Regions from separate parts of the Aeribacillus sp. FSL K6-1305 genome, predicted to be linked through region 1. Evidence: a T-box and tRNA genes for the amino acid it is inferred to sense, from the RefSeq annotation. Region 1 holds a T-box; the other holds one or more tRNA genes.
What was found. The T-box of region 1 lies ahead of pheS (phenylalanine--tRNA ligase subunit alpha). A T-box ahead of a tRNA ligase gene usually reads a tRNA of that ligase, here a tRNA-Phe.
Positions count from the first base shown of each region.

Region 2: it has a tRNA-Phe gene. The T-box ahead of pheS (phenylalanine--tRNA ligase subunit alpha) is inferred to sense a tRNA for this amino acid. The anticodon was not compared.

Region 1 is NZ_JBBOQV010000001.1:1,637,045-1,644,990, reverse strand. It holds gene NST97_RS07920 (dUTP diphosphatase) at 57-545, shown strand; gene NST97_RS07915 (M42 family metallopeptidase) at 595-1,680, shown strand; gene sspI (small acid-soluble spore protein SspI) at 1,695-1,919, opposite strand; gene NST97_RS07905 (TrmH family RNA methyltransferase) at 1,987-2,769, shown strand; T-box leader at 2,819-3,049, shown strand; gene pheS (phenylalanine--tRNA ligase subunit alpha) at 3,097-4,131, shown strand; gene pheT (phenylalanine--tRNA ligase subunit beta) at 4,146-6,557, shown strand; gene rnhC (ribonuclease HIII) at 6,685-7,593, opposite strand; gene zapA (cell division protein ZapA) at 7,745-7,946, shown strand, end outside.
Region 2 is NZ_JBBOQV010000002.1:625,464-633,409, reverse strand. It holds gene NST97_RS12805 (DHH family phosphoesterase) at 1-1,412, shown strand, start outside; gene rplI (50S ribosomal protein L9) at 1,409-1,855, shown strand; gene dnaB (replicative DNA helicase) at 1,970-3,340, shown strand; gene NST97_RS12790 (adenylosuccinate synthase) at 3,495-4,787, shown strand; tRNA gene NST97_RS12785 (tRNA-Lys) at 5,457-5,532, shown strand; tRNA gene NST97_RS12780 (tRNA-Phe) at 5,637-5,709, shown strand; gene yycF (response regulator YycF) at 6,019-6,732, shown strand; gene walK (cell wall metabolism sensor histidine kinase WalK) at 6,735-7,946, shown strand, end outside.

The DNA of each region.
Region 1 (7,946 bases):
TCATTAATGATCACATTTGCTATAATTTTTTTAGATATATTTTAGGGGTTGAGAAAATGGATTTTGAACAGTTATATAAAATGCAAAAAGAATTGGATGAAAAAATTGAAAAGAAACACGGTTTGGAGGAAGAAAGGCTGATCGAGAGAAAAGTTTTAGCCTTGCTTGTCGAAATTGGCGAATTGGCTAATGAAACGCGCTGCTTTAAATTTTGGAGCGTTAAGCCGCCTTCCGACAGAGAGGTTATTTTGGAAGAGTATGTAGACGGCCTTCATTTTTTATTGTCGATCGGCCATGAATTGTATATTGAAAAACTGCCGGAAATGAAAGCAAGAAAAATCGATAAAAGCCTGACCGATCTTTTTTTAAACGTTTATCAAAAAACGGCAAAATTCAGTGAATATTTGTCTGTCCAAGCGTATATCGATTTATTTAACGACTATGTTACACTCGGCTCTGCGCTGGGCTTTTCAGAGGAAGATATTATTTCAGCATACATGGCGAAAAATGAAGTCAATCATGCTAGACAAAATCAAGGATATTAACAATTCCGTTTGGGAAAAATGAAGAATATAAATTAAAGGAGGTTTCAGTGTGGAGAAATGGGATGAAACATTGAAAATGTTAAAAGATTTAACAGACGCGAAAGGCATCGCCGGCAATGAACGGGAAGTCAGAGAAGTAATGAGAGGGTACATAAAAGATTATGCAGATGATATCCAAACGGATGGACTCGGCAGTTTAATTGCCAAAAAAGAAGGAGAATCAGGCGGACCCAAAATTATGATCGCGGGCCATCTTGATGAGGTCGGCTTTATGGTTACGCAAATTGATGATAAAGGGTTCATTCGCTTTCAGCCTGTTGGTGGCTGGTGGAATCAAGTTATGCTCGCACAAAGAGTGACGATTGTCACCCAAAAAGGAGATGTGACCGGCATCATCGGTTCCAAGCCGCCGCATATTTTGCCGGCAGAAGCACGAAAAAAGCCTGTAGAGATCAAAGACATGTTTATTGATATTGGCGCCAGCAGTCGAGAAGAAGCGATGGAATTTGGTGTTCGTCCCGGCGACCAAATTGTGCCTTATTTTGAGTTCACCGTTATGAAAAATGATAAAATCCTTTTGGCGAAAGCTTGGGATAACCGCATCGGTTGTGCAATAGCGATCGAAGTTTTGAAAAAGCTGAAAGGGGTAAACCATCCGAACGTCGTTTACGGTGTAGGAACCGTTCAGGAGGAAGTAGGATTAAGAGGAGCCCGCACATCAGCCCATTATATTGAGCCTGATATTGCTTTCGGCGTAGACGTCGGAATAGCCGGCGACACTCCAGGCATTTCCGAAAAAGAAGCGATGGGAAAAATGGGGAAAGGTCCGCAAATTATTTTATATGATGCTTCTATGGTCTCCCATAAAGGGCTTCGCGATTTTGTCGTAGGGGTCGCTGAAGAATGCGGCATTCCATATCAGTATGATGCTATGCCGGGTGGCGGTACAGACTCCGGATCGATTCATTTAACAGGAAATGGTGTTCCAACGCTTTCCATTACGATTGCAACGCGCTACATTCATACACACGCTGCGATGATTCATCGCGAAGACTTTGAACATACGGTTCAATTATTGACAGAAGTCATTAAACGCCTCGACAAAAAAACGGTTGAAAACATTACGTACAACTAAAAAGCAGGAGCTGGTTATTTCCCAGCTCCAGTCTCTTTTAATCCTTGTTCAAGTGTTTCAACCATTTCCTGCTGATCACGCTGACTTGAATGGTTCCAGATAATTTCAAATAACACGCCTAACCCTGGAAGCATTTTTTCTTCCTTGCTATTGATGGCATCAACGATCGTTTCTCTCAGCTCGTCTTTTGAATTTTGCGATATGTTGGCAATGACTGCATTGCGCAAATCAAAATTCATATCCTTCACCTCGTTTTTCTTCATTCTTCTTTATTTTTTCTTTTGTTTTCTATAATATGTATATGAAATGAACTATCAGTTGAAGGAGACACCATCATTGAAACGGATTGCGTCAACTAAAAATGAAAGAGTAAAAGAATGGAAAAAGCTGCAATCAAGAAAAAAACGGGAAGAGCGCGGGCTGTTTTTAATTGAAGGCTTGCATTTAATCGAGGAAGCTCTCAAATACAAATCAATTGTTCAAGAGTTAATTGTTTTAGACGGAGCGAAGCTGCCAAATCATTTTTTCGAAGGTACTATTCCGACAACGATTGTTTCCAAAGAGGTGTTTTCGCTTCTGTCTGAAACGGATTCCCCGCAAGGTGTCATGGCTGTTTGTAAGCAGCTTAGGTGGGAAATCGATTTGAACGCCAAAAAATGGCTGTTAATAGATGCGGTTCAAGACCCAGGAAATCTCGGTACGATCATTCGTACTGCAGATGCGGCTGGAATGGATGTTGTGATTTTAGGTGAAGGGACGGTTGATTTGTACAATAGTAAAACGATCCGGGCGACACAAGGATCAATTTTTCATTTGCCTGTGATCAATTCGTCATTAAAACCGATTATAAGTAAGTTGAAGGAAGAGAAAATTCCTGTATTTGGAACTTCAACAAAAAATGCTGTTTTCTATAAAGAGATTCCTCCATCTGAAACATTTGCCCTCCTTGTAGGAAATGAGGGAAATGGGGTCTCAAAAGAGCTGCTGGATATGACGGATCAAAATTTACACATTCCGATTTATGGAAAAGCGGAGTCATTAAATGTTGCCGTTGCTTCAGCTATTTTCATGTACCATCTTCGCAAATAGTGTTGCGCCTTTAATTTCTTTTTTTTATAATTAAAAGCAATTGAATAAAGGAATAACGATGACGGAGAAGAGTAGTTTGCAGGTCGCCATTTAGGGAGAAAATGCCGTAGACTGGAAGCATTTTTATGGTAGAGGCAAACGAATTCACCTCCAGAGTTGACGCCAGGACCATGCGGAAGCATGTAAAGGCGCTCCGGCTGTGCCGTTATGATAATGAAGTGAACAAAGATTCTTTCTTTGTTAATAAGGGTGGTACCGCGAAATTCAACTCGTCCCTTTTTTGGGATGGGTTTTTTTATTTATTTTAAAAAAAAAGGAGGAATTTACATGCAGGAAGAATTAACAAAGCTTCGCGATGAAGCGTTGCAAAAGGTACGGGAAGCAACGGATTTAAAACAATTGCAAAATATTCGCGTTCAATATCTTGGAAAAAAAGGACCGATTACCGAAGTTCTTCGCGGAATGGGAAAGCTTTCGAAAGAAGAACGGCCGAAAATAGGTGCGTTAGCAAATGAAATTCGGGAAGTGATTGCCGGGGAAATAACAAGTAAGCAAGAACAACTCGAAAAAGCAGAAATCGAGAAAAAATTACAGCAAGAAACGATTGACGTTACCCTTCCAGGCAGACCGGTTCGAACAGGAAACCATCATCCTCTCCAAGCGGTCATTGAAGAAATTGAAGATTTGTTTATCGGCATGGGATACACAGTAGAGGAAGGTCCAGAAGTTGAAACAGATTATTACAATTTTGAAGCGCTCAATTTGCCGAAAGGCCATCCGGCAAGGGATATGCAAGATTCCTTTTACATAACTGATGAAATTTTGCTGCGCACACACACATCTCCAGTTCAGGCGAGAACGCTAGAAAAATATAAAGGGAAAGGTCCTGTAAAAATCATTTGTCCAGGGAAAGTATACAGACGTGATACAGATGATGCAACGCACTCCCATCAATTTACGCAAATTGAAGGGCTCGTTGTGGATGAAAACATTCGCATGAGCGATTTAAAAGGAACGCTCGAAGTGTTTGCGAAAAAACTGTTCGGTGAAGACAGGCAAATTCGTCTGCGTCCGAGCTTTTTCCCGTTTACTGAACCGTCGGTGGAAGTCGATGTATCCTGTTTTAAATGCTCCATGAAAGGCTGTCATGTATGCAAAGGAACAGGCTGGATTGAAATTTTAGGAGCAGGGATGGTTCATCCAAACGTTTTGGAAATGGCGGGATTCGATTCGAAAAAATACCGTGGTTTTGCATTTGGAATGGGACCGGAACGGATTGCCATGTTGAAATATGGAATCGATGATATTCGTCATTTTTATACAAACGATGTGCGTTTTTTGAAACAGTTTAAACAAGCTTAAAAGGAGGTTTTCTCATGTTCGTTTCATACAAATGGCTCTCTGAATATGTTGATCTAGACATTTCCCCTGAGGAGCTGGCTGAAAAAATAACGAAGAGCGGCATTGAAGTTGAAAATGTTCAAGCTGTTAATGAAGGAATAAAAGATGTTGTAGTTGGACAGGTGCTTGAAAAAGAACAGCATCCAAATGCAGAAAAATTAAGCAAATGTTTAGTTGACATCGGAGAAGGAGAACCAGTGCAAATTATATGCGGCGCCCAAAACGTTGAAAAAGGTCAAAAAGTGCCGGTAGCCAAAGTTGGTGCGGTTTTGCCGGGCAATTTCAAAATTAAACGGGCAAAGCTGCGCGGTGAAGAATCTAACGGTATGATTTGTTCTTTGCAAGAGCTGGGCATTGAAGGAAAGCTTGTCCCAAAAGAGTTTTCTGACGGCATTTTTGTTTTCCCTAGTGATGCTGAAGTTGGAAAAAATGCGATTGAACAGCTGTTTATGGACGATTATGTACTTGAATTAGGTCTTACACCAAACCGTTCTGACTGTTTAAGCATGATCGGTGTTGCCTATGAAGTTGCAGCAATTTTAAAGAAAGAGGTTCGAAAGCCGGAAGTTCATTATGAGGCTGCCGAAGAAAAAGCAACTGATTATATTACTGTGAATGTTGAAGCAAAAGAAGATAATCCATTCTATGTAGCCAAAATTATTAAAAATGTCAAAATTGCCCCTTCCCCTTTATGGATGCAAATGCGCTTAATAAAAGCCGGAATCAGACCGCATAACAACGTCGTCGATATTACAAACTATTGTTTATTAGAATACGGCCAGCCGCTTCATGCGTTTGACTATGACCGGTTCGGATCAAAGGAAATACTCGTTCGCCGCGCACATGACGGAGAGACGATCGTGACCCTTGATGATCAAGAACGAAAGCTTACAAGCGATCACCTTGTGATCACAAATGGCAAAGTACCTGTTGCATTAGCTGGTGTAATGGGAGGGGCCGATTCTGAAGTAAGAGACGATACGACGACCGTTTTGCTTGAGGCCGCCTATTTTAAAGGCAGTGTTGTCCGAAAAGCGTCGAAGGATTTCGGACTTAGAAGTGAAGCGAGCTTGAGATTTGAAAAGGGGGTTGACCCGAACAGGGTAAAAGCTGCAGCAGAGCGGGCAGCACAATTGATCGCAAAATACGCCTCCGGAACTGTTTTAGAAGGTGAAGCAGAATTTCATGATTTTTCAATCGAGAAAAAAGTGATCACCATTTCCGCTGAGAAAATTAACAACGTTTTAGGGACAAACATTGCAGTAGATGAAATAAAAGAAATTTTTGACCGCTTGCAATTTGAAACCGTTGAAGAAAACGGTCTTTTTACAGTAACCGTTCCGACAAGAAGAGGCGATATTGCGATTGAAGAAGATTTAATTGAAGAAGTAGCCCGCCTTTACGGATATGACTATATTCCGTCAACATTGCCTGAAGGATCTTCAACATCCGGAGCATTAACAGACTATCAATTGAAAAGAAGAAAAGTGCGAAGATTTTTGGAAGGCGCCGGGCTTTATCAAGCGATCACATATTCATTAACGAGCAAAGAAAAGGCGGGACAATTTACGCTGGAGACGTCAAGCTTTACTCAATTAGCATTGCCGATGAGTGAAGAGCGGAGTGTTTTGCGTTTAAGCCTGCTTCCTCATTTGCTTGAGTCTGTAAAATATAACAAAGCGCGGCAAATCGATGATATTCATCTTTATGAAATTAGTTCTGTTTTCATTTCGGACGATGCTTTAGAAAAGCCTTTGGAAAAAGAACGTTTATCAGGCGTCATGACGGGTCACTACGTTTATCACCCATGGCAAGGGGAAAAAACAAAAGTTGATTTTTATGTTGTGAAAGGAATTTTAAACGGTTTATTTGATCTGCTTGGACTGTTGGATGAAATTGAGTATAAACAGGCAAAACGTGAAGGGCTGCATCCCGGCAGAACGGCAGATATTTATTTAAACGGATCATTCATCGGATTTGTCGGCGAATTAAATCCGGAAGTTGAAAAAGAGTATGATTTAGATGAAACATATGTTTTTGAGCTGAAGCTAGCCGATCTCATTCAATATGAAGCTAAGCCAGTCATATATACGCCGATTCCAAGGTTCCCATCTATTACAAGGGATATCGCCTTAGTCGTTGATCAGCATGTGCATGCTGGCGAGCTTCAAGAAACGATCCGGGAAGCGGGCGGAAAACTGTTAAAAGAGATTTCCATTTTCGATGTGTATGAAGGAGAACGTTTGGGAGCAGGGAAAAAATCGATCGCATTTTCACTCCGCTACTACGATCCTGAACGAACATTGACGGATGAGGAAGCAGCAAAAGCTCATGAAAAAGTAATTAAGGCGGTAGAGGAAAAATTTTCAGCAGTTCTTCGCAGCTAACGCAGGACGATAAATCCCTAAAATAATTCCAGCTAACAAATGAAGGTGCAGATAGCACCTTCATTTTTATTGAAATCATAAATTGGTCCTGCTAACCTCAGAAAATAAGATTTCCGGATTCGTCATTTCAATTCAATAGATTCAAAGCTTTTTCGGTGTTGGCAAAATGAAGCTTTGCCATTTTGCCAAGTGTGTTTTTCCCTTTTTCCTTTATTAATTTGGCAGCAGCTTCATCAACAGTATGGCTGGCTCCTTTTGGCAAATAAAATCCGGCTGCGTTGGATAAGCTGTTTAATTCTTTTAAAAAAGCATATCTTGCGATAATGGATGCTGCAGCGACAGATATGTGTATATGCTCCGCCTTCGGTTTAAAGATGGTTATGTCTTTAAACGGAACATCCCGGTCTTTAAGATATTGAAAGTAAACATTCGGCTCTGCAAACTGATCGATTAACACAGCTTCTGGTTTATCAGGAGAAATTTTCTTGAGTAAATGATGAATCGCTTGATTATGAAGGATAGCTTTCAATTTCCCTTGGTTCATTCCAGATTTTTGCAATTGATTGTATTTTTCATTGCGCAAAATTAAGAGGCTGTACGGAACTTTCTCTATTAAAGTGTTGGCGATTGAAAAAACTTGTTTGTCTGTCAAAGCCTTTGAATCTTTTACTCCAAGCTGCTGAACCAGTTTTCTTTTTTCTTTAGGGACAAATACTGCAGCAACCGTGATCGGTCCAAAATAATCCCCCGTTCCTGCTTCATCAGAGCCGATGACTGACATCTGTTGAAGCTGTTGAAGCTCATCCTCTGTTTGAGAAGGGGCTGTTTTTGCTATTTTTTCCCATCTGTTTGCTTCCTGCTGAGCGGCAGATCCTTGAAAAAGCACTTTTCCCGACTTGTAAGCAGTGATCGTACAGTTTGTCAATTTGGCAGAAAAGACGGCACCTGGAGGGGTTCTGTCTATAATGAAAGGATTATAAAAATCTTTCAAAGTTTGAATTCCCCCATGATCAACTTTTATGACGATATTGGACAATAAAAAACGCCTCGCTTTCCTAAAATGGATGCTATATTATTGTACCCTTTCTTTTGTTCTTCTTTCCATCTTTTCGACAAACATGTTATGATTATGATTAGGATTTTGAATCATTTTGCGATATTTTTTCATAGAGGATGGAGGATTCGCTTTGTCTGATCAACCTAAAAATAAAGCGACTGTTTATATATATGGACAGCAGTATTCGATTGTTGGAAATGAGAGCGTAAATCATATGAAGCTTGTCGCTTCAATTGTTGACGAAAAAATGCGGGAAATCAGTCAAAAAAACCCATCTCTAGATTTAAACAAGCTGGCAGTACTAACTGCGGTAAATGCTGTTCATGATTATC
Region 2 (7,946 bases), on a different contig from region 1:
CACAAGGGCTCGACGATCAAAAGCGGAGCAATTTAAACAGTCTTGTGACATCCATATTAAATAAATGGGCAGTCGATAACGGTATTTTTTTAAAAAGAGTTTCCTCTGAACGTTTTATTGCGGTTTTTAATGAAAAAATTTTGGCTGAGCTTGAAAAAACGAAATTTTCTATTTTAGATGAAGTCAGAGAAAAAGCGGTTATTCAAAATGTTTCTCTCACCTTAAGCATCGGGATTGGAGCCGGCATTAAAGATCTGTCTGAATTGGGGCATCTGGCGCAGTCGAGTCTAGATCTTGCTTTAGGCCGCGGAGGAGACCAAGTTGCTATTAAACGGGGAAATGGCAAGGTTAAATTTTACGGCGGACAAACAAATCCGATCGAAAAACGCACACGCGTTAGAGCTCGAGTGATTTCTCATGCATTAAAAGAAATCATTCGTGAAAGTGATAAAGTATTTATTATGGGTCATAAAAATCCTGACATGGATTCAATTGGTTCAGCAATTGGAATATTGAAGGTGGCGCAAATCAATCATAAAGAAGGTTTTATTGTTGTAAATCATGAAGAATTCGGCCAAGGACTTCAAAAGCTTGTGGAGGAAGTAAAGAAGGACGCTGAGTTATGGTCCAGATTCATCACTCCGGATGAAGCCCTGAATATTGCAACAGATCATTCTCTTCTCGTGATTCTAGATACGAATAAACCTTCAATGGTGGCTGAACAAAAATTGCTGAGCGAAATTGACCATGTAGTAGTCATTGACCATCATCGCAGGGGAGAAGAATTTATTCAAGATCCACTGCTTGTTTATATAGAACCTTATGCATCATCTACATCTGAACTTGTTACGGAAATTTTAGTATATCAGCCTGCAGAATTTAAAATGAGTACAATAGAGGCAACTGCATTGTTGGCAGGTATTACGGTAGATACAAAATGCTTCACGCTTCGAACAGGCTCTAGAACATTCGATGCGGCGTCTTATTTGCGATCAAAAGGAGCGGATACAATCCTTGTCCAAAAATTGTTGAAAGAGGATATTCAACAATTTGTTCAACGTGCCAAGTTCATTCAAAACACAGAGATTATGAATAATGGGGTTGCAATAGCAAAAGCAGATCGAGAAGATGAATATTACGATCAAGTGATCATTGCTCAGGCAGCTGACACTCTTTTATCAATGAACGGCGTATTGGCGTCGTTTGTCATTGCGAAGCGTGATGAACATACAGTCGGTATTAGTGCTAGATCATTGGGCGATTTTAATGTTCAATTAATAATGGAAGCACTTGGAGGTGGAGGGCATTTAACAAATGCCGCGACCCAACTGGAGCATGTTACGATAAATGAAGCAGAAAAACGATTAAAAGAAGCTGTTCAACAATATTTAGAAGGGAGAAATGAAGAATGAAAGTGATTTTTTTACAAGATGTAAAGGGGAAAGGGAAAAAAGGTGAAGTAAAAAATGTAGCTGACGGCTATGCCCAAAATTATCTTTTTAAAAAAGGTTTGGCTGTTGAAGCGACAAGTGCCAATTTAAAACAGCTGGAAGCGCAAAAGAAAAAAGAAGAAAAAGAGGCAGCGGAAGAATTAGCGCAGGCAAAAAAATTAAAAGAACAGCTTGAAAAAATCACGGTTGAATTAAAAGCGAAAGCCGGTGAGGGCGGAAGATTATTTGGTTCCGTAACAAGCAAACAAATTGCTGATCAATTAAAAAAAGCACATAATATTCAAATCGATAAACGGAAGATTGATCTTCCAGATGCGATTCGTTCTTTAGGCTATACAAATGTTCCGATTAAGCTTCATTCGGAAGTGACGGCGACGTTAAAGGTACATGTTACAGAAGAATAATGGCAAGGAGCAATGTGGTATTATGGAAAGAAGTTGATCTTGAAGTAATGCCACATTTCTCTTTATACTTTTTGGAGAAAAAATTTATGTGTCCACGGTAAGGCGGTGATCATCTTGAATGATCTTCTGGTCAGTGATCGAATTCCACCACAAAATATAGAAGCAGAGCAGGCAGTGCTTGGGGCAATTTTTTTAGAACCTGAAGCGCTTATGTTAGCTTCCGAAATATTAGTTCCTGAAGATTTTTATCGATCCAGCCATCAAAAGATTTTTCAATCGATGTTGAGGCTTTCGGAAAAAGGAGAGCCCGTCGATTTAGTAACTGTGACAAAAGACTTGGCGGATGCGAAAATTTTGGAAGAGGTTGGCGGGGTTTCTTATTTAAGCGATTTAGCGGGATCCGTTCCTACAGCAGCAAATATCGAATATTATGCGAAAATTGTTGAAGAAAAATCGATATTGAGAAGACTTATACGAACAGCAACGGCTATAGCTCAAGAAGGCTATAATCGGGAAGACGATGTGGAAACACTTTTAACAGAAGCCGAAAAAAGCATCATGGAAGTGGCGCAGCGGAGAAAAGCTGGATTGTTTCAAAACATTAAAGATATTCTTGTTCGAACATACGATAAAATTGAAATGCTCCACAATCGCAAAGGGGAAATTACAGGAATTCCTACAGGCTTTTCCGAATTGGATCGTATGACGGCCGGTTTTCAGCGAAATGATTTAATTATCGTAGCGGCCCGCCCGTCTGTCGGTAAAACTGCATTTGCCTTAAATATCGCTCAAAATGTTGCGACGAAAACGGACGAAAATGTAGCGATTTTTAGCTTGGAAATGGGTGCGGAACAGCTTGTCATGCGTATGCTTTGCGCAGAAGGAAACATAGATGCCCAAAATTTGCGAACGGGAAATTTAACCCCGGATGATTGGGGAAAGTTGACGATGGCAATGGGGAGTTTATCAAATGCCGGCATTTATATTGATGATACACCTGGCATAAGAGTGAGTGATATTCGCGCCAAATGCAGACGGTTAAAACAGGAAAAGGGCCTTGGTTTAATTATCATAGATTATTTGCAATTAATTCAAGGAAGCGGGCGGAATCGGGAAAACCGCCAGCAGGAAGTTTCGGAAATATCAAGATCTCTTAAGGCTTTGGCACGTGAATTGGAAGTGCCGGTCATCGCATTATCCCAGCTATCACGAAGCGTCGAGCAGCGTCAAGATAAACGCCCGATGATGTCAGATATTCGGGAGTCCGGTAGTATTGAGCAGGATGCAGATATCGTCGCCTTTTTATACAGAGATGATTACTACAATACGGAATCAGAAAACAAAAATATTATTGAAATCATTATAGCCAAGCAGCGGAACGGCCCTGTAGGAACTGTTCAGCTTGCATTTGTAAAAGAATATAATAAATTTGTAAATCTTGAAAGAAGATATGAAGACGATCATATTCCTCCTGCTGTCTCTTGATGAGGCAGTTGTTTTTTGTAAGCATCTTATATAACACGAACAAAATATTTAATAATAAAGTGAACGTTCGGATTTTATTGACTCTACTTGCTACAATTGGTAGAATAAACTTGTTTCTTTGTATTGGATTTTTGGTGAACACGGAGGTGCACACATGTCATCAGTTGTTGTTGTTGGTACACAATGGGGGGATGAAGGAAAAGGGAAGATAACCGATTTCCTTTCTCAAAATGCGGAAGTGATCGCCCGTTACCAAGGTGGAAACAATGCTGGCCATACAATCAAATTTAACGGTGAAACATATAAACTGCATTTAATCCCATCCGGTATTTTTTATCAAGATAAAATTTGTGTCATCGGAAACGGAATGGTTGTCGATCCTAAAGCGCTGGTAGAAGAGTTGAACGGTTTGCATAAACGGGGAATTCAAACAAATAATCTGCGAATTTCCAACCGCGCTCACGTCATTTTGCCTTATCATTTAAAATTGGATGAAGTGGAAGAAGAACGAAAAGGAGCCAACAAGATCGGGACGACGAAAAAAGGAATAGGTCCAGCCTATATGGATAAAGCAGCCCGTATTGGCATCCGCATCGCCGATTTATTGGATCGTGAAGTCTTTGAAGAAAAATTGAGAAGAAATTTAGAAGAAAAAAATCGCCTGTTTGAAAAAGTATACGAAGTTGAAGGATTTAAACTGGAAGAGATTTTAAATGAATACTACGAGTACGGCCAACAAATCAAACAATATGTATGCGACACATCTGTTGTGCTGAACGACGCGCTTGATGAAGGACGCCGTGTTTTATTTGAAGGAGCTCAAGGCGTTATGCTTGATATCGATCAAGGTACATATCCTTTTGTTACATCTTCCAATCCAGTAGCAGGCGGTGTGACAATTGGAGCAGGTGTAGGTCCTACGAAAATTAAACATGTTGTCGGCGTATCAAAAGCTTATACAACTCGTGTAGGAGACGGTCCGTTTCCGACAGAGCTCCACGATGAAATTGGCGATCAAATTCGTGAAGTTGGACGGGAATATGGCACAACAACAGGACGTCCACGTCGAGTGGGCTGGTTTGACAGCGTTGTTGTTCGCCATGCGCGCCGGGTAAGCGGAATAACTGATTTATCTTTAAATTCCATCGATGTATTGACAGGAATCGAAACATTAAAAATATGCATCGCCTACAAATACAAAGGTGAAATTTTAGAAGAATTTCCAGCAAGTTTAAAAGTACTTGCACAGTGCGAACCTGTCTATGAGGAATTGCCGGGTTGGAAGGAAGACATTACGGGGGCAAAAAGCTTGGACGATCTTCCTGACAATGCACGCCATTATGTTGAACGGATTTCCCAGTTAACAGGTATCCCACTTTCCATCTTTTCAGTTGGTCCAGATCGTTCACAAACAAATGTTGTCCGCAGTGTATACAGTCCAATATAATAAACTTGGAGGGATCGGCTGTTCCCTCTTTTTTTTGTGAAATTAAAAAAAATCGTTGTTTTGTCCCTCTAGAAATGATATTATTATACACGTCTTGAGAAAAATGAGCGTATTGGCTCCGAACTGTTCGCACAATGCATCTAACATCCTCGAAAAATCAGGAAGAGGAAGGGACATCTGACAAATTTTAAAATGGGTTAGATAGAAAAAAATTTTTTTATGAGCCATTAGCTCAGTCGGTAGAGCAACGAGCAAGGCTTCATCGAATAGGCGACGAGTTGTCCCGACGCATCCATCATCCTCGAAAAAGCCGGAAGAGGAAGGGACATCTGACAAATTTTAAAATGGATTAGAAGAAAAAAAAATTTTATGAGCCATTAGCTCAGTCGGTAGAGCAACGAGCAAGGCTTCATCGAATAGGCGACGAGTTGTCCCGACGCATCCATCATCCTCGAAAAAGCCGGAAGAGGAAGGGACATCTGACAAATGAAAAATGGATTAGAAGAAAAAAAATTTTATGAGCCATTAGCTCAGTCGGTAGAGCAACGAGCAAGGCTTCATCGAATAAGCGACGAGTTGTCCCGACGCATCCAACATCCTCGAAAAAGCTAGAAGAGGAAGGGACATCTGACAAATTTTAAAATGGATTAGAAGGAAAAAATTTTTTATGAGCCATTAGCTCAGTAGGTAGAGCATCTGACTTTTAATCAGAGGGTCGGAGGTTCGAATCCTCCATGGCTCACCATTACAATCGAGAAATATTATACAAGCTGCCTCACATTCGAGAATCCACATATATGAAAGGCTTGAGAGAGGGAAAAAGAGTTCGCATTCTTGAAAACTTTATACGGCTCGGTAGCTCAGTCGGTAGAGCAAAGGACTGAAAATCCTTGTGTCGGCGGTTCGATTCCGTCCCGAGCCACTTCATACGCACGGTTTATCCGTGCTATTTTTGGCTATAAGTAAGTTAAACCAAAATTGGTAACATTTGTGGTTGTAAATAGAAATTTGATTTCTCATCTCAAGCTGTTACAATAAGATAAAAATTGATATAATAGGTTTGATAGGAATTTACAGGGGTTTACTCTAAGTTCCAAAACCTATTGAATTTAAGACCTCTAGCAATAGCTAGGGGTTTTCTGCTTGTTTTTTCCATTTGTATTGAAAGTTGATGATGAGATGAATGTAATCGTGGTAAAGTAAAGTTAATAGATCAAAAGGGGAGAAAATGATGGAAAATAAAAAAATATTAGTTGTTGATGATGAAAAACCAATTGCAGATATATTAGAGTTTAATCTTAAAAAAGAAGGTTTTGATGTATACTGTGCTTATGATGGAACAAGCGCGATTGAAATGGTGGAAGAAATTAAACCTGACTTGATATTGTTAGATATTATGCTTCCCAGCAAGGATGGAATGGAAGTGTGCCGGGAAGTTCGAAAAAAATATGAAATGCCGATTATTATGTTGACTGCGAAAGATTCAGAAATCGATAAAGTGCTTGGTCTGGAGCTTGGTGCTGATGATTATGTGACAAAACCATTCAGCACAAGAGAGCTCTTGGCAAGGGTAAAGGCAAATTTACGAAGACAGCAAACAAATGCTGCAAGGGAAGCGGCTTCTGAACAGTCGGAAATTCAAATCGGCTCTCTCGTTATTCATCCTGATGCATATGTCGTTTCAAAACGGGGAGAAACGATCGAGCTTACTCATCGTGAGTTTGAATTGCTTCACTATTTAGCGAAGCACATTGGACAGGTCATGACCCGAGAGCATTTGCTGCAAACCGTTTGGGGATATGACTATTTCGGAGACGTCAGAACTGTAGATGTCACGGTTAGAAGACTTAGGGAAAAAATTGAAGACAACCCAAGCCATCCAATATGGATTGTGACAAGAAGAGGGGTAGGTTATTATTTGCGCAATCCTGAACAGGAGCAGTGAACATGTATAGCAGTCGAGTGAGTTTTTTCCGTTCGATACATTTTAAAATTGTGCTGATCTATGTGCTTCTGATTATTTTGGCTATGCAAATCATCGGTATTTACTTCGTTAAGGAATTGGAATCTTCTCTTATAGAAAATTTTAAATCTTCCCTTTCGCAGCGGATTGATTTGCTGGCTTACCAGATTGAGCAAGCGATGACGAATGAAGAAGTGGACGAATCATTGAATATGGAAGATGAGATATCTGCTATTTTGCAAGATTTTAAACGGGAGGAAATTCATGAAGTTCGCGTAGTGGACCAAGATGCGCGTGTCATCGGGACATCTGATTACAACAAAGATGTGATCGGGAAAAGAACAACTGAAAATATGATTAAACGGACTTTAATCGTCGGTTCGCCTGAAAGCAATATTTTGCTTGATCCGCAAACGAAGCATCGAATGTACGTATCAGCGACTCCGATCGTCACAGATTATAAACGAGAAACAATTGGCGTTGTTTATGTCGTTGCCTCAATGGAGGAAGTTTTTTCACAATTGCGGACGATTAACAAAATTTTTGCAACAGGCACAGGGATGTCCCTTCTTATTACCGCGGCGCTAGGAATTTTTCTTGCCCGCACTATAACCCGTCCGTTGTCAGATATGAGAAGGCAAGCGTTGGAGCTGGCAAAAGGGAATTTTTCCAGAAAAGTAAAAGTGTATGGAGAAGATGAAATTGGACAGCTTGCATTAACGTTCAATCATCTCACGGAAAAATTGGAGGAAGCACAGGAAACAACTGAAGAAGAGCGCAGAAAGCTGGCGTCTATTATTACTCATATGACAGAAGGTGTCATAGCTACAGATCGGCATGGAAAAGTAATTGTCATGAACAATCCGGCCCATGAAATGTTGAATGTTTCACGTGAAACAGCCTTAGGAAAATCAATTGTGGAGCTTTTAGATTTAACGGATGAATGTACTTTTGAAGATTTAGTGAACCAGCAAGAACCGATGCTGTTAGATTTCAGCACAGAGGAAAAACCGTATATATTACGAATCAGCTTTTCTACGATACAAATTGATGAAGATCATATTAACGGATTGATTGCAGTAGTTTACGATGTAACAGAGCAGGAACGAATCAACCAAGAGCGGCGTGAATTTGTCGCAAACGTTTCTCATGAGCTGCGGACGCCGCTTACTACAATGCGCAGTTATTTGGAAGCA